One region of the Salinithrix halophila genome, then DNA from elsewhere that is predicted to be linked to it. Evidence: a T-box and tRNA genes for the amino acid it is inferred to sense, from the RefSeq annotation. Region 1 holds a T-box; the other holds one or more tRNA genes.
The links. The T-box of region 1 lies ahead of ACFOUO_RS16375 (valine--tRNA ligase). A T-box ahead of a tRNA ligase gene usually reads a tRNA of that ligase, here a tRNA-Val.
Positions count from the first base shown of each region.

Region 1 (11,992 bases):
TTGTCGAGCCGGTGGCGGGCAACATGGGAGTCGTACCGCCGGAACCGGGATTCCTGGAAGGACTGCGGCGTTTGACTCATCACTATGGTTCCCTGCTTATCTTTGATGAAGTGATGACCGGTTTCCGGGTGGATTATCACTGTGCCCAGGGAAAGTATGGGGTAACTCCGGATCTTACCACCATGGGCAAAGTGATCGGTGGCGGTCTGCCGGTGGGTGCCTACGGCGGGCGAAGGGACATTATGGATATGGTGGCTCCTTCCGGCCCTGTTTACCAAGCCGGTACGCTGTCGGGTAACCCCTTGGCGATGGCGGCGGGGCTTGCCACCTTGACCGAATTGGGCAAGGATGGGACCTATGAACTTCTAGAGAAACGGGCAGCCCGCCTAGCGAAGGGAATCGCTCGCAATGCAGAGGAAGTGGGGATCCCCTATTGGATCAATCGGGTTGGCTCGATGGTTTGCTTCTTCTTCACCGAGGAGAAGGTAACCAGCTACGAGCAGGCCAAAAGAGCAGACACCGGGAGGTTTGCCCGCTATTTTAAGGAGATGATGGAGCGAGGCGTCGCCGTTCCCCCCTCCCAGTTTGAGGGGATGTTTGTGTCTACCGCCCATTCGGAAGAGGACATTGAACAAACGATTGAAGCCAACCGGGATGCCCTGGGAGCGCTTTGATCCCTCACGTATTGATTGTTGACCTGCCGACCTCAAGGGTCGGCAGGTTTGTTTTTTAGGAGAATTATAAAAGAACGAGGTGGAGCCCCTTGGCGGACTAGGGTATATCCGCCCAGGCTCTCGCATAAGGTTACAGTACAGTCGTAAACCTATGACTTCCATCCATACTCCTGCATCCAGGGGATTTTGTGGCCCTGAGATATAGGGGGAGGGGTGAAACGGGGACTCTCCGTTGGCTGCTTATATGCTAAAGAGGCGGCAAGTCTCGGGTTTCTTCGGTAACCATTGTCCTGAGGGGGGATTTTTGTTGACGGAGAATTATAACCAACTCCGGTTTGACATACTGGAAAAGGTCCGTCTCCATCCCCAGCAGCCGGGGATCGGGACCCTGCTGGAATTGGACTTGTATCCGGATGTTGAAATCGAAGATCAGAACACCCATCTAAAGATTGAGGGATACCTTCGTCTAAATGGAACCTATGTACCGGATGAAGGCTTCCATCTGCAGCCGGGCGAGGATGGAACGGCTGGAGAGGGGACGGAAAAAGGGGAAGGGGCTATATCGGAGCAGAAAAAAGAGGAAATCGCTTATGTGATCCCGGTAGAGATTACCCTACCTGCGGAACGGGCAGATATCGAACAGATTGCTTCCGAGATCGAGTCCTTTGACTACAAGGTGCTTTCTCCCTTTGAGCTTCAGATTGAAGCAGTCCTTACCATAGACGGGCTTCTGACCGAGATGAAGAAGGAGGAGCAGCAACCGGACTATGAGGTAGTGGACACAAGCAAGACGGCCACTTTTACCGTTCCCGGGCCGGGTCGAATGGAAGGAGAGGAGCAGGAGGAAGCGGAAGAACAGCAGTCATCCTTACATGAAGAGCTACCGGACTCAGAGAATCTGGTGTCGGAGCCTCAATCCGAGGAGTACGAATTTGTCCATGTTGCCCGTTATGATGGGGAGGAAGACTCGAAATCGGAGGAGGCTGACTCTTTAGCCGAAGAGTTTCCTGAAGAATTGGACCGCCCCACTGAAGTATCCTCCCATTTTGAAGACGAGGGGGAAACTCAGGAAGAGGAATCCGCAGAGGAGAGCCTTCCCGCTGCCGACGAAGAAAGAACAGAAATGAATACCCGTCCGGAATTTCTTATCCGGGACCGGGGGGACTGGGACGGTTCTGATCGTTACCTCCGAGACCCTCATATCGGCGAATTCGATTTTCAAGATTTAGAGAATAATGAACAAGCGAAGTTTGGCCTAGAACGTCTATCGGATTCCGGTGAAAGCCGTCGGGAGAGTACGACAGAGAATATGGAAGAAACTGATCTCAATGATCGTGATTCCTTCCCCGATGAAGCGGAAGAAGAGGAAAAAGGGACCAGCTTGGAGTGGGCGCAGTGGATGCTAAAGGAAGAAAAAGATCAATTTGTGAAACTGCGTATGGTCATCGTCCAGAAAGAGGATTCCCTCGATGCGCTTGCCGAACGGTATGAGGTTCCAGCTAGTAAGATCCTGCACCTAAACCGGCTGGAAAGCAATGTACTGGAACAGGGACAAATTGTCTATATCCCTTCACAGCCTAGGCCCTAGGAAAGGGCTTGTCATAGAAAAGGGAGAAAGGGGGATCAACGATTGAAATTGGATCCTTCCCTCGACGGGCCGGTCCTGTCTGAGGTGTTCGACCGATATGGGTGGTCGCCCCGACGGATCCATTATACGAGGGGTGTCCTTCGGGTCCAGACTGATGAAGGGGAGTTCGCACTGAAAAAAAGCTCCGTCCCTGGGGAAAAACTGCGAATTCTCCACCAAGTACTGGAATCGATCCGGGAAAAGGGGTACCCACACCTGCTTTCCTGGGTAATGACCAGGAAAGGAGAACCTTTCGCCGAAACGGACCAGGGAAACTGGTATGCCAGCCCTTGGTATGGGAAGGCGGCGGTGAAAGGGAACGAAGTGCCGGCTGACGAGTTGATCCGGGATTTGGCCCGTTTTCACCGTTTAAGCCAGCCCTTGGTAGAGGAGGAAGAACCTCTTTTTGAAGCTTCTCTTGCTTCTTTGCCGGAGCAATGGCGGGAATGGAAGAAACAGATGGATCGGTGGCGGGAGCTTGTCGGGAATCGGGAATTTTCCTCTCCCTTCGACCGGACATTCCGGGAGCACGGCGATTTCCTTGAGAAATCCCTCCAGTTCTCCCTCCAGGGAGTAGAACGATTCACGGTTAGCGGGGGAGATCTCCCCCGTCGAGCTCTCCTTCATAAGCGGCTTCATCCCCAGAATCTCCTGGTCGGGGATGAAGGTTGGCGCTGGATCGACTGGGATAATGCGGCAGTCGGCAGTCCGGCGGGTGATATCGCAGCCTTCCTGCGCCGTTTTCTCCCTGTGGAGGAGGATGAAATTCTCGACCCAGCAGCTCTTCTGGAAGCGTATGAAAAAGAATGGCCGTTGCCTGGGAATGAGAAAAAGCTTCTCGCTCTCCACCTGGCTTACCCGGTACGGCCTTTACGGCTCCTGCACCGCTATTATACGGAACGCCGGCATGACGGAGAGGCTGCTACCATCCGCCGTCTGGAAGAGGAAGTGGACCGTCTCCATGTTTTTCAGGATTGGATTCGGTCGGAATGGAAACAAAAACCCTCCCGGAAGCCTACTGAGAAGAAACCGGGGCGGGAAACAGCAGGAGTCCGCTCAGGTAATCCATCCGCTCGCCGTCGTCCGCCTGGTGCGAGACGGCAGAGAAATTAAAGGACTTTTCAGGCATGGTTTGATTCTATTTGCAAAAAATTGTTCATGGTTAGCCGCTCAGCGGCTTTTTTTATTTTTGTCGGAAGTTGAACGGTTCCTAAACCAACGCCTTCCACCAATCAGGGTAAAAGCGGAGTGGATGGGTGATAATATGAAAAACTTGTTGTGAAGGGGGTGGGAGATTGTTCAAGAGATGGCTTTTTAAACGGGGCAAGAAAGCCACGCAACAACAAGGGGTGGAAAAAGAAAGCGATACGATGTCCGCATTGAAAAAAGACCTTCCCGATAATATTAAGAAGATCCAAAACGATTTCGGAGACAGCAGCGATCTGAAAATCAGGCAGCTTCGTCTGGGTGGTAGGGAGCCGTCCAGGAAATTGGCTGTAATCTATCTGGAAGGATTGATCGATGAAAACAGACTCCAGGACTTTATTCTTCAATCGCAACAAAGAGCTGATCATTCGAAAATGGACTGTGATCTTCTCGAAAGGATCAAAAACGAGCTTCTTGCTGTGGGGGAGGTCCAATCCGTTGTGGACTTTCCAAGCGTATACCAATCGGTCGTAAGCGGAAATACGGTGATCCTGATTGAAGGGTTTATGGAAGGAGTGGCCCTTAGTGTCGAAGGGTCGGAAGGCCGTTCGGTTTCTAAGCCATCCACTGAGACAGTCATCCGCGGTCCTCAGGAAGCTTTCAATGAAAATCTGCGGACGAATACCGCCCTGGTTCGTCAGATTATCCGGACGCCCGACCTATGGATGGAAACCAGGCAGGTAGGAAAGATAACCAAAACAGACATAGCAATTATGTATATTCAGGGGATCGTCAACGAACATGCTCTAGAAGAAGTGCATGAGCGGATGGATCGAATCGATATCGATGCGGTGTTGGAAAGTGGCTATATCGAAGAGATGATCCAGGATGCTAACTTCTCTTTCTTTCCCACGATTGACAATACCGAGCGTCCCGATGTGGTTGCTGCCTCGCTCCTGGAAGGGCGGATCGCGATCTTCGTTAACGGGACGCCCTTTGTTCTTATGGTACCGGCCCTGTTCGCCCAATTTCTTCAGTCACCGGAAGACTATTATACACGGTCAGATTTTGGATTGATCCGTATCCTGCGGTATATCGCGGTATCCATCTCTTTTCTTGCCCCATCTCTCTATATTGCGATTACCACCTTTCACCAGGAGATGCTGCAAACCACTCTTTTGATTAGTATCGCTGCACAGCGGGAAGCGATCCCTTTTCCCGCCTTAGTCGAAGCCTTGATCATGGAATTCACTTTTGAAGTATTGCGTGAAGCTGGTATCCGGATGCCGAGGGCGGTGGGTTCCACCATCTCTATTGTCGGGGCCATCGTGTTGGGTGAAGCGGCCGTTCAGGCGGGGCTGGTTTCCCCTGCCATGGTGATTATCGTATCGATCACCGCCATCGCCGGCTTCGTCTATCCTTCCATAGCCATGGGATTTCCTTTCCGGGTTTTGCGGTTTGCTCTTATGGGACTGGCCGCTTCCTTTGGCTTATTTGGGATCTTCATTGGATTGATGATGCTGGTTCTCCATTTGTGCAGCTTACGTTCCTTCGGGGTCCCATATATGTCTCCGATGGCACCCATGAATGCAGCTGGAATGAAGGACTCCTTGTTTCGTTTCCCCCTATGGTCCCTTCACACCCGTCCGCGGTTAATCAGCCGGCGAAACGTCGTGCGAGAGAGAAGTTCCAATTCGGTAAAGCCTAAACCCCGTCCATAAGAGGGGAAAGTGGAGGTAGCCAAGCATGATCAAGCGAATCGGAATTCTTTGTTTGGTCGGCTCCCTATTGCTCCTTACTGCAACAGGATGCTGGGATCGACGGGAACTTAATACTCTTGGCATCGCGATCGGCATTGGGATCGATAAAGTGGGGACCCGGTATCGCGTGACCGCTCAAATCGTTAGTCCAGAGGCGGTTACGGGACAACGGGCACAAATCGGTCCACTTGCCACCACTTACCAGGCGATGGGAGATACCGTGTTTGAAGCATTAAGGAAAATAACCACGAAATCCCCGAGAAAGATTTATGTCGCTCATATCCGCGTCCTAATCCTTAGCGAAACGTTAGCGAAAGAGGGGATTCGCAATGTGTTAGATTTCTTTTTCCGGGATCCCGAGGTCAGACCCGATTTTTACGTCCTCATCGCCAAAAAAAACAGTGCTCGGGATTTGCTGTCGCAATTCACACGGGTGGAAAAAATCCCTGCATCGAAAATGTTTTTCTCCCTGGAGACTTCGGAAAAGAGCTGGGCTCCGACGAAAGGGGTGAAACTGGATCAACTCCTTTCTGAAATGATGACCAAAGGGAAGGCTCCAGTCCTAGCGGGAGTTGAAATCAGGGGAGAAGAAGAAACAGGCGAAACGGAGGCGAATCTGAACACCATCACCCCCCCCTCTCTGGTGGTTATCGAATTGATGGGGGTACTCAACAAGGACAGGCTGGTCGGCTGGCTCAATCAGGAGGAAAGCAAAGGGTACAATTACATCAGAAATAACATCACGAACACCGTCGGTCACCTTCCCTGCCCCCAAGGAGGGAAGGTTGTCATCGAGGTAAAGGGGATCCAATCAAAAATCAAGGGAGAGATCAGGAAGGGGAAGCCGAAACTTACCGTAGAGATTAAGGGCGAAGGGAATGTGGGGGAAGTCGCCTGTAACATCGACCTCTCGAAGAAGCAAACCCTTTACGAATTGGAAAAAAGAACGGAACAACGGATTAAAAAAATGGCTGAGATGAGCATCAAAAAAGCGCAGGGCTACCGATCCGATATTTTTGGCTTTGGCGAGGCGATTTACCGCAGTGATCCGAATGTGTGGAAAAAGCTTAAGAAGAACTGGGACCGGGAATTCGTCAAACTCAAGCCTGATGTCAAGGTGGATTTCAAAATTCGGCAAACCGGGTCAGCGGGTAATTCTTTCATTGAAGGAATGTGACTTTTGACCGCGGCCTAAGAGGGGGGATCCGGATGTTTATGATTGGGATCTTTGTGGTGGTTGCTGCCATTCTATACATCGAAGTCCCGAAGTTAAAACAGCAAGGGATGAAAAAGGGACTGTGGCTTTTCTCGATCCTCCTTCTGTTTGGAACCGGGTTGAATATCGCTTACGGGTTGGATCTGGATATCCCAAACCCGTTGGATGGGGTCGTGCTTATTTACAAACCGTTGAGTGATTGGATATTCGGTTGGTTAAAGTGAGTCAGTCCTTAATTAGGAAGTGAGACGCCATGATGAACCAAGGCTACATATCGGGGCGCCAGTTTATGATTTTGGTTATTCTGTTTATGATGGGGAACGCGGTTTTGTTGACCCCTACCATAGTGATCGATTCGGCAAAACAAGATGCTTGGATCGCCGCCGCCTTGGGTTTGGTCGAAGGTGTGGTGATCGCTCTTTTGTATGACGCGATCGGAAGACGGTTTCCCGGTAAGACCCCTATAGAGTTTACGGGGGAAATCTTGGGGAACTGGATGGGTAAAATGGTTTCGTTCCTGTTTTTTACCTTTGCTTTTATAGATACCATCCTCATGTTGAATCAAGTGGGTGATTTCATTACGACCTACATTCTGGTTGAGACACCGATTCAAGCGATTCTTCTTCTTTTTTCTATCGTTCTGATCTTCGGGGTTCGGCTTGGGATCGAACCGCTTGCCCGTGCTGCGGAATTGTTGTTTCCATGGGTGGTCGCCTTATTTCTCATCCTGATCCTTACTTTGGCCCCCGAAATGAAAGGAGTACGGCTCGAGCCTATTCTCGCTGAAGGGGTAAAACCAGTTTTGGAAGGGAATATCCGTTATGTCGCATTCATTTTTGAAACGGTCATATGGTTTATGGTTTTTCCCGCCTTTACTCGGGCTAAGGCGACTAAAAAACCCTTTCTAATCGGGATGATTGTGGCTAACCTTCTGCTGGTAATGATGAATGCCGTCTCGGTATCGGTTCTTGGGGCTGACATCGCGAAGTTGTATAACTATACACCATTTAAGCTGGCGCAAAGAATCAGTCTGGGTCAGTTTGTTGAGCGTGTGGAAGTCATCGTGGCGGGGATATGGTTCATCACTCTCTTTATAAAAACAGCGATTAGTTTTTACGCTTCAGCCTTCAGCCTCGCACTGGTTTTTCGCCTCAAGGATTACCGGCCCTTGACTATGCCCCTGGGTCTTATCATGATTCCCCTCAGTTTAATATTCGTTCCGAATATCCTGTATCTCACCACTTTCACGAAGCTGATCTGGCCCCCTTTCACTGCGACGTTCGGGGTTCTTTTGCCCGTTCTTCTCTTAGGAGCGGCAATCCTCCGCCGTAAGGGAACGTCAGCTTGAACACGAGCTTCATGATCACCCCAACCGCTAACCCCGGCGGATGCCGGTGTTTTTTTGTGGTTAGATGGTGAAAAAAGACCTCAGTGTTCGTATTCACTTTTGCAGCTGGGGCTATCGAGAGGATTGGGGTATCCATGCGGTACGAAACGGTTTCATTGAGCGATTGGTTTTTTTCCCGAAATCGGCTGGTTTAAACGCAATTTTCTGGCTCGGGCGGTGCCTTCGGAGAGGATAGCGGGTTATCGCACCCGATGATCCGAGAAGCTCACGGCTTCAGCCATGGGAGAAATCACTTTCTCTTCCTTCGTTCTTCCAACCAGATTTCCATCATTTTCAGGGGGAAGAATAAGGCGGCAGAAAAAAATAGAGCCCTGAACCATTCCATGGGGATCACCCTTTCCATCTCTATATGACTCATTCGAGCGAATCCTCGTTGAAAGGTTTGCCTTCAACCAAATTATATGCGTAACGGAAACACAAAGTGTACACAAGTGTCGTGCTGCCTTTTTACGCGCCGGAAATGATGAAAGAGGGAAAAAGGGTAGACAAGCCGAGGGGAAAGGAGCAAAATAAACGTTGAGAGAAAGCATGAGGAGTAAGGGGGGTTCATCATGAGCACTGTGAAATCAACGGTCAGAAGCATGTACCGGGGTCTGTTGATTCTTCTCATCCTCAGTTTCCTGCTATTGAGTACGGTCCTGCTGTTGGCTTTTCTGGCCAATCCGCAGCTGATGTGGGAAAGCGTACAGCAAGCTTTTGGAATGACCCGCTGATTTACCGTAACTCCGGCACTTATTTCTTTATAAAAGCATCGACAACCCCAGGGCTGGCCGCTGTGGGTTTGTTGGTGTGCCGTTTCCTTGCGCCCCCGAGACTTTTTTGGTACAATTTAGTTCGCGAATGGGAAGCTCAAAAAAGTGATGACAGGGAGAGTAGGCAGAATTTAGCCTTTCAGAGAGGAGCCTCCCCGGCTGCAAGGGGTTCCAGGTGAAACTGTCGAAGGTCCCCCTCGAGCTGCCCGCCTGAAGGTTAAGTAGGGTGGGACGCGTCCCCGGCGTTACCGGGATCTCAGAGTGCATCGTAGGTTCTTTTTGAACGCGATGAATAAAGGTGGTACCGCGGAACTCCTTCCGTCCTTTGGATGATGAAGGAGTTTTTTATTTTTGTAAAAGTCGACAAAGGAGGGCTATGATGGCTGATCAAAAAAGCATGTCTTCGGCCTATGATCCGAAGCAATCCGAAGAGAAATGGAATGAGTTTTGGTTGAAGGAAGGTTTTTTCCGTGCTGGAAAACATCCGGAGCGGGAGCCTTTCACGATTGTCATTCCGCCGCCTAACGTAACCGGCAACCTTCATATCGGTCACGCTCTGAATATGACCTTGCAGGATATCATGACCCGCTTCAAGCGGATGAACGGGTATGACGCTCTCTGGCTCCCGGGGATGGATCACGCTGGGATTGCTACCCAGGCGCGGGTAGAGGCGCGCCTTCGAGAAGAGGGAGTCAGCCGCCATGATTTGGGTCGGGAAAAATTTCTGACCCAGGTATGGGAATGGAAAGAAAACTATGCCGAGATCATTCGCAGTCAGTGGCGCAAAATGGGCCTCTCCTTGGATTATTCCCGGGAGCGGTTCACGATGGATGAAGGGCTTTCCCAGGCGGTTCGTGAAGTTTTTGTCCGTCTGTATGAAAAAGGGCTCATTTACCGCGGAAAGTACATTATTAACTGGGATCCGGCAGCTCGAACGGCTCTTTCCGACATTGAAGTGATCCATAAAGAGGTGCAGGGGAAACTTTATCACATGGAATATCCCCTCACCGACGGCAGCGGTAAGATCCGGATTGCCACGACAAGGCCGGAAACGATGTTGGGGGACACGGGTGTCGCTGTTCATCCCGAGGATGACCGCTATAAGGCGTTAATCGGAAAGACGGTCCTATTGCCGATCGTGGATAGAGAGATCCCGATTGTTGCTGATGAACATGTAGATCCGGAATTCGGAAGCGGGGCGGTGAAGATCACTCCTGCCCATGATCCGAACGATTTCGAGATCGGTCGCCGTCACGACCTGCCCCAAATCCTGGTGATGGATGAGACAGGAACGATGAATGAACAAGCGGGTCCCTATCGGGGATTGGATCGATTCGAATGCCGTAAAGCCTTACTAAAAGATTTGCAGGAAGACGGGGTACTGGTCGAGGTTGAAGATCATGTCCACTCCGTTGGGCATAGTGAACGGTCCGGAGCCGTGGTGGAGCCTTATTTGTCCACCCAATGGTTTGTTGCTATGAAACCCTTGGCCGAGTCAGCCATCCAAGATACGCGGTCAGGGGAAGGCGTCCGTTTCATTCCGGGGCGGTTTGAGAAGATCTACCTCCACTGGATCGAAAATGTACGGGATTGGTGCATTTCCCGGCAACTGTGGTGGGGCCACCGGATTCCGGCTTGGTACTGTACAGATTGTGGAAAAATGCTCGTAGCCAAGGAAGATCCTGATACCTGCCCTCAATGTGGCGGAAAGAACCTAAAACAGGATGATGATGTCCTGGATACCTGGTTCAGTTCCGCACTGTGGCCCTTCTCTACCCTGGGGTGGCCAGCCGGTACAGAGGACTTGAAACGGTACTATCCAACGGATGTGCTTGTGACCGGGTATGATATCATCTATTTCTGGGTTGCACGGATGATTTTCTCCGCCCTGGAGTTTACCGGAGAAAAACCCTTCAAGGATGTTCTCATTACCGGTTTGGTCCGGGATGCTGAAGGTCGCAAAATGTCCAAATCACTGGGTAACGGAGTCGACCCGATGGATGTCATCGATAAGTACGGAGCAGATGCGATGCGATTTATGCTGTCTACCGGCTACACTCCGGGGAATGACCAGCGCTTCCGTTGGGAGCGGGTGGAATCGGCCCGCAACTTCGCCAACAAGATCTGGAACGCCTCCCGCTTTGCTCTCATGCACCTGGAGAAGGAGGAAGTTGGGGATCTTTCCCTGGGGGAGAACTTGTCTACAGCGGATCGCTGGATCCTCCATCGCCTCAATGAAACGGTGAGCGAGGTGACCCGCCAGCTGGATCGGTACGATTTTGGTGAAGCTGGGCAAGTACTCTATCAATTTATCTGGAACGAGCTGTGCGACTGGTATATCGAGTTCGCCAAGCTTCCTCTATATGGGACGGACGAACAGGCAAAACGGACGACCCGGGCGGTCCTAGCCCATGTCTTGGATCAATCCCTGAGGCTTCTTCACCCGTACATGCCTTATGTGACGGAAGAAATCTGGCAGCACCTGCCCGTGGATGGAGAAAGTCTCACGATTGCCGACTGGCCCTCTCCCCATTCGATGTTTGAAGCGCCAGAAGCGGTGCGTGAAATGGAAGTGCTGATTGAAACCATCCGTGCCGTTCGTAACATTCGCGCTGAAATGGAAGTAGCGCCCAAAAAACAGGTGGATCTACTGATCAGGGCTGAGGCCGAAACACTTCCCATCTTCCGTCACAACGAACCGGCAATTCGGCGTCTCTGTGGAGTGGAGAACCTGACTGTAGAGGTGGATCTGGCGCGTCCGGGCCGGGCGATGACCGCCGTCGTTACGGGTGCCGAACTATTCCTTCCTCTAGAAGGTTTGATCGATATCGAACAGACCATCACCCGTCTGGAAACCGAGAAGAAAAAGTTGGACAAAGAAGTGGAACGGGTGGAAAAAAAGCTCTCCAACCCTGGGTTTGTGGCGAAGGCACCGTCCCACGTGGTCGACGAAGAGCGGAAAAAAGGCGAAGAGTATAGGGAAAAGCGGACCAAAGTGGAAAATCGCCTTCAGGAGTTAAAAGGGAAGTAACCGGAAAATGGGCAGGCCCCCTGCCCGTTTTCTCTTTTGACTGTTATGATAGTATTGGTTTGGGGATTTTTCCGCATGGAATGGAAGAAGGGAACGAAGCGGCATGGCTGAAGCAATGGGATTCACCATAGCGGATGATGTGTTTCAGTGGATGAGAGAAGGGTGCTCCCAGGGCGTTCGCCCAGGGCTGGACCGGATGGAATGGATGTGTGCCCGTCTCGGCAACCCGGAACGCCGACTGAAAATCATCCACATTGCGGGCACTAACGGCAAAGGATCGACAGCCGCGATGACGGCATCTATACTTAGGCAGGCGGGTTATCCGACCGGAATGTTCACTTCTCCTTATTTGCAGCATTGGGGAGAGCGGATTACCAT
Region 1 is NZ_JBHSAP010000018.1:671,532-683,523, reverse strand. Features, by position in the region: gene hemL (glutamate-1-semialdehyde 2,1-aminomutase) at 1-674, shown strand, start outside; gene ACFOUO_RS16410 (LysM peptidoglycan-binding domain-containing protein) at 982-2,262, shown strand; gene ACFOUO_RS16405 (phosphotransferase) at 2,305-3,414, shown strand; gene ACFOUO_RS16400 (spore germination protein) at 3,672-5,168, shown strand; gene ACFOUO_RS16395 (Ger(x)C family spore germination protein) at 5,194-6,384, shown strand; gene ACFOUO_RS16390 (hypothetical protein) at 6,417-6,647, shown strand; gene ACFOUO_RS16385 (GerAB/ArcD/ProY family transporter) at 6,677-7,771, shown strand; gene ACFOUO_RS16380 (hypothetical protein) at 8,383-8,544, shown strand; T-box leader at 8,683-8,912, shown strand; gene ACFOUO_RS16375 (valine--tRNA ligase) at 8,963-11,614, shown strand; gene ACFOUO_RS16370 (bifunctional folylpolyglutamate synthase/dihydrofolate synthase) at 11,718-11,992, shown strand, end outside.

Region 2 (11,992 bases), on a different contig from region 1:
CCGTTCCTGCTTTACGGAACGGAGTACAATTTTCTTTTTCCCTGCCGCGATTTTCTTTTTGAGATATTTCCCATACGCTCCCGATAAGGTGGCGGTAGGAACCGGTTTTGCTTCGTCATCGGGAATCATCGGGGTTACGCTGAGCTCACCGCTGTGATCATTATAGACAATCAACGCTTTGGCCTTTGCCTTTTTCGCTCGTATGGCTACATCATCCACGATGGTGATCCCGCCTTCTGTCATTTGTTTGTTTCGTTTGACCAGGAGGATCTTTCCTTTGAGGGATTTCTTTTTGAAATCTTTCGCTTTTCCATTTCCCAGATTGACAATCGAGTGGGTACCTTTCATCGGAAAAGCCGGTGAAGAGGTAATGATGTTCATCTCCATTTTCTTTTTATCGCCGGCTACTTGGACGACGGGTAACGGAATGACTTTTGTAGAGGCTCCGACGGAAATCACGTCCATAGCGGTACCCGGAGTTCCCGCTGACCATCCTTCAGGTCCGTCGTTTCCATTGGCGACAACCGTGACGACTCCGTGTTCGGTTGCCCGTTTGACAGCTTGAACCAGCGGGCCATCGGGGACATTGACGGAAGCTCCGAGGGACAGGTTCATCACGTCTGCTCCGTCTTTTACGGCTCGGTCGATCCCGGCTAAGATGTCCTCGTTGGTGCCTACTCCGTTTTCGTCCAGTACCCGGTAGGCCAAGATCGAAGCATCTGGAGCGACGCCCTTAATCTTTCCCTTGGCCGCGATTGTACCTGCCACATGGGTGCCATGGCCGGCCTCATCTTGGGGGGTGCGATCTTTTTCAACGAAATCATAACCGCCTACGATTTTCCCTTTCAAATCGGGATGTTTGGCATCCACACCGGAATCAACCACCGCGACTTTCATGCCTTTCCCTGTCAGAGAATTCCCCTGGCTGTCTTTTTCTTTCCACGTGGAGGTTGCACCAATGAGGGGAGAGCTCTCTTTCATGGTGGCTCGGTATTTTCGAATCGGATAAATGCGTTTAATCTCGGGTAAAGCAGCTAATTTTTCTACTTCTTCCCCTTTTAAGCGGACGGACATTCCCGCAAAAACGGTATCGTAGGTTTCTTTTACCTGAAGTTGAGGAGCGACTTCCTTTAAGTCCGAAGTGAGTGTTTGTTGCTCCTGCTGTAATTCTTTCCGATATTGATTTGCGTTTTGTCTGGGTAGTTCCTCAGATTTAGCCAACTTCTGAAAAGCAGCCGTCGGAGCACTGTTCATCTCCACCAGTACAGAAACGCGCTTTCCCGATTGAACGGGCACCCCGGGAGCCAGTTTGTGTTTTTGGAATTCACGCAATTTCGCATTCAAAAATCCTTCTGAAGGAGATGCTTGAGCAGGGGACGAGGAATTCAATCCCAAACCGGATAATAAAAGCGTGGTACATACAACCACAGGCCATACTTTTTTCACGGGTAAACCTCCTTATGTAGATGATTGCAGATATATAGGAAACTTTTGTGAACGCGTTTGACATCCCTACCCTTCCTAGATTCGTTAAATGACTTCTATTCCGTTTTTATATTATACCATTTTTTAACGAAATTTGATCAGAGAGTGATCATTGTCGTAAAAAGGTAATTTTATTTTTTATAGAAGAAATTGAGCGTGTGAATTGGTAAATGATTGGGAGGTCGAACGCATTCCGGCTTAAGCATGACACAAGATTCGAATAAGAATCGATTTTCCTTACGAAGACCTTACCTATTTGTAATTCTCGCAATGGACAGAAATCGACGGTGACCGGTTCGTTCTTCCTTTAATTCCTCCCTACGCCTCGACAGCCTTAAGAGCGGGTGCTATCCTTAACATAACTTTACGGCTGGGAAAAGGGGGGCGTCCATTTGCGGAAGACTCGATTGGATAACGTACCGATCTCGGAGGCTCGGGAACGGTTACTCGCCGCCGCCTCTCTGGTTCCCGATGTAGAAGAGGTGTCGGTCACCCGCTCTACGGGATGGATGACGGCAGAACCGGTCTTCGCCCGCTTTTCGATGCCAGCCTATCCCGCTGCAGCTATGGATGGGATCGCCGTGAAGGCTGTCTTGACAGAACGTGCCTCTTCAGAGTCCCCGATCCTGTTGATGGAAGGGCGGGACTTTGACTATATCAATACTGGCGACCCGCTCCCAGCGAACCGGGACGCTGTCATCATGATCGAGCACGTGCGTGAGCGAGAAGAGGGTTTGGCGGAAGTTCGCACAGCAATTCCCCCTTGGAAGCATGTGCGGCAGGCGGGAGAGGATGTGGCCGCAGGAGAAATGATCATCCCTGCTCGTCACCGGATTCGTCCCGTCGATATAGGAGCGATGCTGGCCGGCGGTAGGACGCAGGTAAAGGTATTGAAAAAACCTCGTGGGGCGATCATTCCGACGGGATCGGAAATGGTCACTCCCGGTACTTTGCCAAAGCGGGGACAAATTATTGAGTTTAACGGGGCGGTTTTTGCCTCTTATTTGGAAGAATGGGGGGCCGAAGCGGTGAACCGAGGAATCGTCCCCGACGATCCGGAAGCGATTCGGCAGGCGGTGCTCGACTCGGTAGCGGATTGTGACTTCGTCATTCTGAATGCAGGCTCCTCTGCGGGTACCAGGGATTATACCTATCAGGTACTGTCGGAATTGGGAGATGTCCTGCTGCATGGAGTGGCTGCTCGTCCGGGGAAACCGGTGGTCTTGGCCGTAGTTAAGGGGAAGCCGGTCCTTGGACTTCCCGGGTATCCGGTGTCCGCTTACCACTCCCTTGACTGGTTTGCCCGTCCTTTGATCCAAACCTGGTATGGGGAAAGGGAAGGAGAGGGTCGTCGATTGACGGTGCGCCTATCCCGTTCCATCTCCGGGAAGCTGGGAGCGGAGGATTTTATCCGGCTGGGCGTTATCTATAAGGAAGGAGAATTTTGGGCTTTTCCCCTTCAACGAGGGGCGGGAGTAACGATGTCTCTGGTGAAAGCCGATGCTCTCCTACGCATTCCTTCCCAAGAATCCGGTTGGGAAGCGGGTGAGCGGGTAGAAGTGGAGGGGCTTCGTTCCCCATCGGAAATAGCACGCACCTTGTGGTTGGCTGGGGAGGATGACCCCCTGTTGGATCGGTTGGCTTCTCTTTTTCAACAGCAACACCCGGGCTGGTCCTTACGGCGGTTATCCGGGAACGGCGATAATCGCTCTGGCGGCGATTGGCACGGGTTAGTAGGCGTTGCGGATAGGATGCGGGAAACTTTCGATCCGGCAGGAGGAGTTTTCTTTCGCTTGGTGGAACGGGAGTGGGGCTGGCTAACGATGCCGGAAAATCGGGGAAGGATATTCGGGGGGAAGGGTATTCCCAAGGCAGACCTTGGTCTCATTCGTCCGGCTGCTGGGAGCGGATTGGATGACGGGTTGGATAGGAAGTACCGAGAGGCAGAGGAGCTACTGGAGGGGCGATTGCGGAGAGAGCCGACTCTCCTGAAGGCGGCGGCAGCCGTGGCCTCAGGAACTGCTGACGTGGCTGTTGGAACCCGGACGGCGGCGCACCCATTTGGCCTTTCCTTTATCCCCGCTGGAATCCTCCCCCTGGATTTGTGGCTTCCAAACGCCACCTTGAAAACGGAGGGAGGAGGGAGGCTCCTTTCCACCCTTCGATCCCGAGCTTTCCAGCAGGCGGCGGAGGAACTGCCTGGTTATAGCACTCGGTCGACGGGAGAAAAATTGGAACAATCAAACGAAGGGGTGGTCTCATGGGACAACCAGAACCAGTGACAGACCGATTGGGACGACCGCTCCGAGATCTGAGGGTATCCATCACTGACCGTTGCAATTTTCGCTGTCGGTACTGTATGCCAGCAGAGGTTTTCGGACCTGATTATCCCTTTTTACCCCGCAAAGAATTGCTTACCTTTGAAGAGATCACACGACTCGTTCGCCTGTTTTCGGGCTTCGGTGTGGAAAAAATCCGTCTGACTGGAGGGGAACCTCTTCTCCGCAAGGATCTTCCCCAACTGGTTCGGATGATTAAAGGGGTGCCGGGGATCCGTGATGTGGCCCTGACCACCAACGCCTCTCTGCTGGAAAAGCAGGCGGAAGCACTTCGGGATGCGGGCCTGGATCGAATCAATGTCAGCCTCGATGCCTTGGACGAAACCGTCTTTGCCGAGATGACCGGGAGGCGATCCGCCGTCGACCGTGTCCTTTCGGGAATCGAGGCTGCCGCCCGGGTTGGCTTGGTGGTTAAAGTGAATATGGTTGTCCAGAAAGGGGTCAATGAAAGTCAGATCTTGCCCATGGCCCGTTTTTTCCGGGATAAAGCCCACATCCTTCGCTTTATTGAATACATGGATGTAGGGAATAGCAACGGGTGGGATCTTTCCCAGGTGGTTTCCAAACAGGAAATCGTGAACCGTATTCATCGGGAGATGCCTCTTGTACCCGTTGATCCCAATTACTTCGGTGAAGTGGCATCCCGTTATCGTTACGAGGGAAGCGATCAGGAAATCGGCGTCATCTCCTCGGTAACGGATACCTTTTGCGGTAGCTGCACCCGGGCCCGCCTGTCGGCGGACGGTCGGCTGTATACCTGCCTGTTCGCTTCAGAGGGGACCGATCTGCGAGGCCCTTTGCGGGAAGCGGAAACCGATGAACAGTTGGCGAATCACATTCGAAACATTTGGCGGGACCGGCAGGACCGTTACTCGGAAGAACGCCTCGCCGATACCCCGACCGCGCCTCGCAAGAAAGTAGAAATGTCTTATATCGGGGGTTGAAAAGAGGATGAACCAGGAAAATCCGTTTACCCATATCAATGATCAAGGACGAGCCCGCATGGTCGATGTGAGCGGAAAAGCCGTCACCCGGCGGACAGCGACAGCCAGAGCCGTCATCCGTATGCAACCACAAACCCTGACGGCGATCCGGGAAGGGAGCGTAAGTAAGGGGGATGTACTGGCGGTAGCCCAGGTGGCGGGGATCATGGCTGCCAAGAAAACGCCGGAACTGATTCCCATGTGTCATCCGATTCCGATCCGGGGAGCCGATATCATTTTTTCCTATGAAGGGGTGGAGCGACTGGTGGTTGAGGCGACAGTAAAGACGGACAACGTAACCGGCGTCGAGATGGAAGCCCTGACAGCCGCTTCCGTGACCGCTCTCACCATTTACGATATGTGTAAGTCCTTGGATAAAGGGATGACGGTGGAAGAGACAAGCCTTCTATCCAAAACCGGGGGCAAGAGCGGCGATTATCAACGGGAGGAAAGATGAGCATGTGGCGCGTTGGTATCTTAACCGCCAGTGACAAAGGCTACCGGGGTGAACGGGAAGACCGGAGCGGCAGGGAAATTGCTACCCTGGTTACGCGTATCGGCGGGGAACGTATCGTCCATGAGGTGATCCCCGACGAGTGGGCAGTGATCCGCCGCACCCTGATCCGTATGTGTGATCAGGAACAGGTGGATCTCATCCTCACCACGGGTGGCACGGGGTTTGCTCCCCGGGATGTTACACCAGAAGCCACCCGTTCCGTCATCGAGCGGGAGGTGCCGGGAATTCCCGAGGCGATGCGACTCGCCTCATTGGAAAAAACGAAGTTCGCTGTCCTCTCCCGCTCGGTGGCAGGAATTCGAGGCTCTACGCTGATCATCAATCTGCCGGGAAGTCCCAAAGCAGTACGTGAGTGCCTAGAGGCGATCCTCGATGTGCTTCCTCATGCCTTGGAAATATTGACTGAAAGATTCGGTGATCACGATTAACCGGGGCTGGATCTATCAACGGCGGATTAGAGGGTCGATGGAAAGGAGAATTTGATGGGAAACTGGCGTGTGAAGGTAGTGGGAGCGGTGGAGTCTCCCTATGAATTGACAGAGGAAATCGCCAACCGAATGAATGATGGGTCCGTCCGTCCCGAGGAACGGGTACCAGGAGTGGACGGGAAGGCGGTCAGCTTAAAAGCCGTTCTAGGGTATGCTGTGCTTACCCGCGGTGCAACCCATGTACGCTTTATCGCTGCGGACGAATTTCAGGCGGATATTCCCCTGAAGGAATTGGAGCAAGCTTTTTTCCTTTATCAGCGTCAGGAGGGACGCCCTCTTGAACGAGGAGGACCCCTCCGTCTCTACGTTCCTGACGGGAGCAGTAACTGCCTCAATGTCAAATCCGTCACCGAGGTGCAAGTGGTCGCACGGGAGAAGGAAGATGCAGACCGGTCGGCATCTTTCGGCTTCAGACAAACCCTTTCGCCGGATACTCTTCGTCTGAAGCACCGTTGAAGGGCCATGGAGACATATAGGCTCGACGACCACAAAGGATTCTACAGGACATCGGTTCCCTTTCATACAGTCTTCGATCAGCCCTTTTGAGCAGGAGAATATCAGGCGATTTTTTCTCGAAAAAACCGTTGACGTCTTCATCAGATGTATGCTACTCTGTTAAAGCGCCTTGAGGGACGGGCCTCATATGAAATGCGGCGGTTAAGAGGTTAAAAAAACTCTTGCTTTTTCTCCTCTCATCCGTTATAATGAATCATGTCGCTTTCAAGTGGTCCTCCGTAGCTCAATGGTAGAGCGTCCGGCTGTTAACCGGTAGGTTGCAGGTTCGAGTCCTGCCGGAGGAGCCAATGAGGAGAGATACTCAAGAGGCCGAAGAGGACGGTTTGCTAAACCGTTAGGGGGCTCTATGGCCCCGCGCGGGTTCGAATCCCGCTCTCTCCGCCATATTTGTTCCACAAGCGCTTTAGACACAAGGCCCGTTGGTGAAGCGGTTAACACACCAGCCTTTCACGCTGGCATTCAGGGGTTCGAATCCCCTACGGGTCACCAGGTATCGGACGGTTAGCTCAGGGGGAGAGCACCTGCTTCACACGCAGGGGGTCGGCGGTTCAATCCCGTCACCGTCCACCATACGCGGAGCTGTGGTGAAGTTGGAGTTCACGCCGGCCTGTCACGCCGGAGGTCGCGGGTTCGAGTCCCGTCAGCTCCGCCATTATTATGGCGGCCATGGCGAAGTGGTTAACGCACCGGATTGTGGCTCCGGCATTCGTGGGTTCGATTCCCACTGGTCGCCCCAATTTTTTATTAAAGCACCCTTATCCTTCTATCCTATTGAAGTGATGGGGCGTAGCCAAGCGGTAAGGCAACGGACTTTGACTCCGTGATGCGTAGGTTCGATCCCTACCGCCCCAGCCAACCGTGAGCCATTAGCTCAGTTGGTAGAGCACCTGACTTTTAATCAGGGTGTCGCAGGTTCGAGCCCTGCATGGCTCACCAATATAGAACGTACGCGGCAAACCAATCCGACAGGATGGTTTGCCGCTTTTAGTATGTGCAGATATGTCGGTTCCTACTCACGAAAACAAATTCATCTGACAAGAGAAGCCGGGAGAAACAACTGGCTTTGGTTTGAAGATGGGCCCGGGGGTTTGTGCCGGGATATTTTTGAGATTGGCTGTTAAATTTAATAGAAAAAGACAGCTATAAAGAGCAATCATACAGAATATCGGTAAAGGTTTGGAAAAACAGCGAAAGGGAACCTCGACAAATATACCAAAAAACGTATAAGTTACAAGGAGTTCTTTTTTATGAGCAAAAAAGAAATGGGGGACCCCCATGGGCTGTCTTTTTAAGATGATAGCGGCTGTTACCTTCATGACCTTGGTGATCGCCTCAGTACTGGGGATTTAAGGGTTTCAGGCCAGGGAGGATCACATCGTTAAGACGGATTGTTAGAATCTTTTCAGCAGTAGGGATGAAAACCCTGAGGGAGGTAAGTAATGAGTGGATACAAGTTCGTTAAAATAATAGGTATCCTTATTGGCCTTTTTGTTCTCTTCACGCTCGTGTCGTTGGTTACGTTTGATTGGCTCATGGCCCATCTACAACCTGACTAATTGGATGAACACCCATTCTCGGCCTAACGGTCGGGGATTTTTGTTTTCATGACTGGACATGATTACAAACGGGGTTTCCTCTGTCGTCCGCGCTCCTTTAAATAATTTGTGCTATCATTTATAGAAGGATAAATAGAGGGAGCCAACGGCTTTGCTGAAACAGTTGGATCGGGATTTTAAACGGCATTGGCAAGAATAATTAGAAGAACTAATCTAGTTTATTCATATTACTATGTCCCAACCTGGATAGGCATTTTAAGCCGGAATAAAGAGACAACAAGGACTGGGAGGGGATGACCATTCATACGTTTTGCCGGAACCCTCTTGTTAAGGGTTTGACCTGTATCCGTTGTGGTACTTCTTATCAGGAGGGAGACTTTTTTACTGGATGTCCGGCTTGCCGGCAATCGGGACATCCGTCTAGCCTGCGAGTGGATTACCGTTCCATGCTCCCTTGGGATCGGGATGGGAAGAAACCGGGCATGATGCGTTATGGAAATCGGTTGCCGTATACGATTTTTCCAACGCTTGGTGAGGGAAATACCCCGTTGTTGGAGCTTCCTCGCCTAGCTGACAAGCTAGGGATCAGCTCTTTTCGGATGAAAGATGAAGGACAAAACCCCACCGGTTCTCACAAGGACCGCTTTAGTCCCCTCGTTATAGCTCGGGCATTGGAGACCGACGCACGTGTCCTTGTCACAGCATCGAGTGGAAACGCCGGCTTGTCGGTGACCTCCTATGCCGCTTTTGCTGGGCTGGACTGTGTAGTCATCTCCCAAGAAAACCTCAACAAAGGGTTACAAAAAGCGATCCAAGGCACTGGAGCAAAGTTGCTTCTCATGAATCAGCCCCATGAACGCTGGGAGCTCATGCACCGTTTCGTGGAAGAAGAGGGCTATTTCCCGGTCACGAATTACATCAATCCCCCGGTCGGAAGCCACCCCTGTGGTGTTCAGGGTTATAAAACGATTGCCTATGAAATCTACGAACAGTCAGGGAATCGGGCACCCGATGCCGTACTGGTACCGACCTCTCGCGGAGATCTACTGTGGGGAATCAAAGAAGGCTTTGATGAGTTATCTCGTATCGGTCTCATCCAGCGTATCCCCCGCTTGGTAGCCATAGAGCCGATCCCACGTCTGAGTGAAGTCTTGGTGGGAGAAGACTGGCGCAAGGAGTTTACCGATGGCCATACACCGCTTCTTTCCATTGGAGGCAACACGGTTGCTTGGCAGGCAGTATCAGCACTACAGGAGACCGAGGGTAGTGCTGTGGTAGTCGGTGCCGAAGAAGCTTCTGCCGCCCAGGAGGAACTGGAGCAGCATGGGCTCTATCTGGAATTGTCCTCCGCCACGATTCTAGCCGCTGCCCGTCAGTTGATTCAAAAACGATGGATAAAGCCGGAGGAGTATGTGATAGCGGTTGGAACGTCCCATGGATGGAAATTGTGAGAGGAGCATCAATCGGGGGGCTTCCATAAGCGTCGTTGATCTCTAACGTGGTCTGTTAAGGTAAGAGAAAACCCCCGCATTTCTGACTTTAAAAAAACTACGTATCTCGTACCCCTCATCCGTCTTGCTTGACTTCAACCGCAACCTGTATGCTTGCTGTTTTGTCCCAAAAACTTTCTTATTTATTCATTTCATTTACACCTGCTTTTCTAGAGCCTTCATACTAATTTGATACAGAATCCTGTACCGTTGGGTTGAAGCCTTTAACAATTAGCCATATAGCCAAAACCAATTGTTGAAAGGCTATTGGAATGTTCAACATCATGTAGGTTTCATCCAGACCGATGAAGCGAATCATAAATAATAAGCTTGCCAATATGGACAATGTAGATCCAATAAGACCCCAAACTGACAACCAACGTGGAACTAGTTTTGTTTGGTAAAATATGCAGTTAAACAAGAGCATAGCCAAAACAAATGCCAGTGTCGTTGCCACATGGTTTACCAAATCACGTCCTGCTTGCAACAATCCACCTAAGGTCTGAAAATACGATTCATCCAGAGTTCCAACTTTTGTAAATTCGTGGCTTAATGTCAATAGCAACAGAAGAATGATTACACCAATAATAATGAACACACCTGCAATAATGCCGAAAGCAACAGATCCAAGAGCTAAACCTTTATTATGCTTACTTAAAATTGGATACATCAAAATAGGAATACCAACATATGCAGCAACCATTAACAACTGGAAAAACGCTCCTATTAGTACCTGGTTTTCATATGTAATAGCCTTGACTATGTAGTCTGCTCCATCTATAACAGGAACAACACTAAATATACCCGCAACCATCCCGGCTATTAATAACAATCCAGTAATTACTGCAGACCTTCTATCTGAACTTGCACTCTTTCTCAACATATTTAACCTCCCTATAATATCTACCTTTAAAAAATATAACATGGTAAGGTAAGATAAAACAGATACTTTAATATGATTAGGCCTCTGTCAAGAAAGTGGACACTACCAAAAATATTATGACCCTTTCTTAGATGAATTCGTTTCCTATTCTAGAAAACTCAATGTGTCTGTAGATCGTTTCAATCGCTTTTCTTTTGTCTTAATATAATTTCAAGTAAATTGCGATAACTATCTTGACAAAGGCCGATTTTAACCAGCTCCACTGTCCTACCCCCCTTCTGTCGAAACTTAACCCAAGGGGCAGGACAACGACGATTCTTCTTGCCTATGTCTCTTAATGATACCTCAAGTCATCTGGTAAATCTATGAAAATGCCCAAAAGGAACCCTAGATAAGCAGCCAAAAAAGGATCCCTCACTTCTTTTTTGAAAAACCGCTTGACTCAACCTATGCCCCGTGGTAAGATAGTTCTTGTCGACGCGAGGCGAAGACATTTCGACGCTGAAGCCAATCAGAGGTTGAAACAGCGTTATTTTGCGGGTGTGGCGGAATTGGCAGACGCACTAGATTTAGGATCTAGCGCCTCCGGCGTGGGGGTTCGAGTCCCTCCACCCGCACCAGACAATTTTAAGAAACGGGCGGTCGTGGTGGAATCGGCAGACACGCTATCTTGAGGGGGTAGTGGCCGCAAGGCCGTGCGAGTTCGAGTCTCGCCGACCGCACCAATTTTCTTTCTTCATTGCTTTCCGGGGTGTGGCTCAGCTTGGTAGAGCGCCTCGTTCGGGACGAGGAGGTCGCAGGTTCAAATCCTGTCACCCCGACCATTAAAAGAGAACCAGTGATTATGCGGGTGTAGTTCAGTGGTAGAACATCGGCCTTCCAAGCCGAATGCGAGGGTTCGATTCCCTTCACCCGCTCCAAAGACGGACCGCAGCTTATCGGCTGCGGTTTTTGTATAGGTTTTTTGTCGAAGATGAAAGGGGAAGGGGTGTCCATGATGAGGGATGAATTCCAGTTGATCCGGGAGTTGCTTCGGCACCGGCCCCGACCGGGAAACGAGGTGGAAGTGGACGTAGGAGATGACGCCGCCGTTATCTGTCCTCGGTCGGGGATGTCCCTGGTGGTAACCTGTGATACGATGATGGAAACCGTTCATTTCCTTCCCTGTACCATGGCCGCCTCGGATATCGGCTGGAAGGGGATGGCTGCCAATATCAGTGATATCGCGGCCATGGGCGGCAATCCCATTGGGGCGGTCATTTCCCTGGCGGCACCGGAAGAGTGGTCGGATGGCCAATTGGCGGAGGTTTACCGGGGATTGGGAGAAGCGGCCCAGCGCTTCGGAGTATCCATCCTTGGCGGGGATACCGTCCGTTCTCCGAAGCATCTGGTCCTGACAATCACGCTGCTGGGAGAAGTGGAGAAAGGGAAAGCCCTGTTGCGATCATCTGCCCGACCGGGGGATATCGTCTTTGTTACGGGAGATTTGGGGAGCTCTGCTGCCGGGCTTCATCTCCTTCAACGGGAAGATGCTGAGGAGTGGCAAGGGTGTTTTTCCTCCTTGGTTCAAGCTCATCAACGCCCTATTCCCCGAGTGGATGCAGGCCGTTTGCTCCTTGCCTCCGGCTTAGTCCCGGCCTGTGATGACATCAGTGACGGATTGGCGCAGGAGGCTTCCGAGATTGCCGAAGCGAGCGGAGTCCGGCTGGTGCTGGAGGGGGAGCGAATTCCTTTG
Region 2 is NZ_JBHSAP010000003.1:35,727-47,718, reverse strand. Features, by position in the region: gene ACFOUO_RS00580 (S8 family serine peptidase) at 1-1,446, opposite strand, end outside; gene ACFOUO_RS00575 (molybdopterin-binding protein) at 1,878-3,767, shown strand; gene moaA (GTP 3',8-cyclase MoaA) at 3,746-4,768, shown strand; gene moaC (cyclic pyranopterin monophosphate synthase MoaC) at 4,776-5,264, shown strand; gene mog (molybdopterin adenylyltransferase) at 5,267-5,752, shown strand; gene ACFOUO_RS00555 (molybdopterin-dependent oxidoreductase) at 5,807-6,268, shown strand; tRNA gene ACFOUO_RS00550 (tRNA-Asn) at 6,541-6,615, shown strand; tRNA gene ACFOUO_RS00545 (tRNA-Ser) at 6,620-6,712, shown strand; tRNA gene ACFOUO_RS00540 (tRNA-Glu) at 6,742-6,817, shown strand; tRNA gene ACFOUO_RS00535 (tRNA-Val) at 6,824-6,898, shown strand; tRNA gene ACFOUO_RS00530 (tRNA-Asp) at 6,904-6,980, shown strand; tRNA gene ACFOUO_RS00525 (tRNA-His) at 6,989-7,064, shown strand; tRNA gene ACFOUO_RS00520 (tRNA-Gln) at 7,109-7,183, shown strand; tRNA gene ACFOUO_RS00515 (tRNA-Lys) at 7,189-7,264, shown strand; gene ACFOUO_RS00510 (threonine synthase) at 8,178-9,335, shown strand; gene ACFOUO_RS00505 (DUF4386 domain-containing protein) at 9,559-10,257, opposite strand; tRNA gene ACFOUO_RS00500 (tRNA-Leu) at 10,794-10,877, shown strand; tRNA gene ACFOUO_RS00495 (tRNA-Leu) at 10,896-10,982, shown strand; tRNA gene ACFOUO_RS00490 (tRNA-Pro) at 11,005-11,081, shown strand; tRNA gene ACFOUO_RS00485 (tRNA-Gly) at 11,104-11,177, shown strand; gene thiL (thiamine-phosphate kinase) at 11,255-11,992, shown strand, end outside.
Region 2: it encodes a tRNA-Val, which carries the amino acid that the T-box ahead of ACFOUO_RS16375 (valine--tRNA ligase) is inferred to sense. The anticodon was not compared.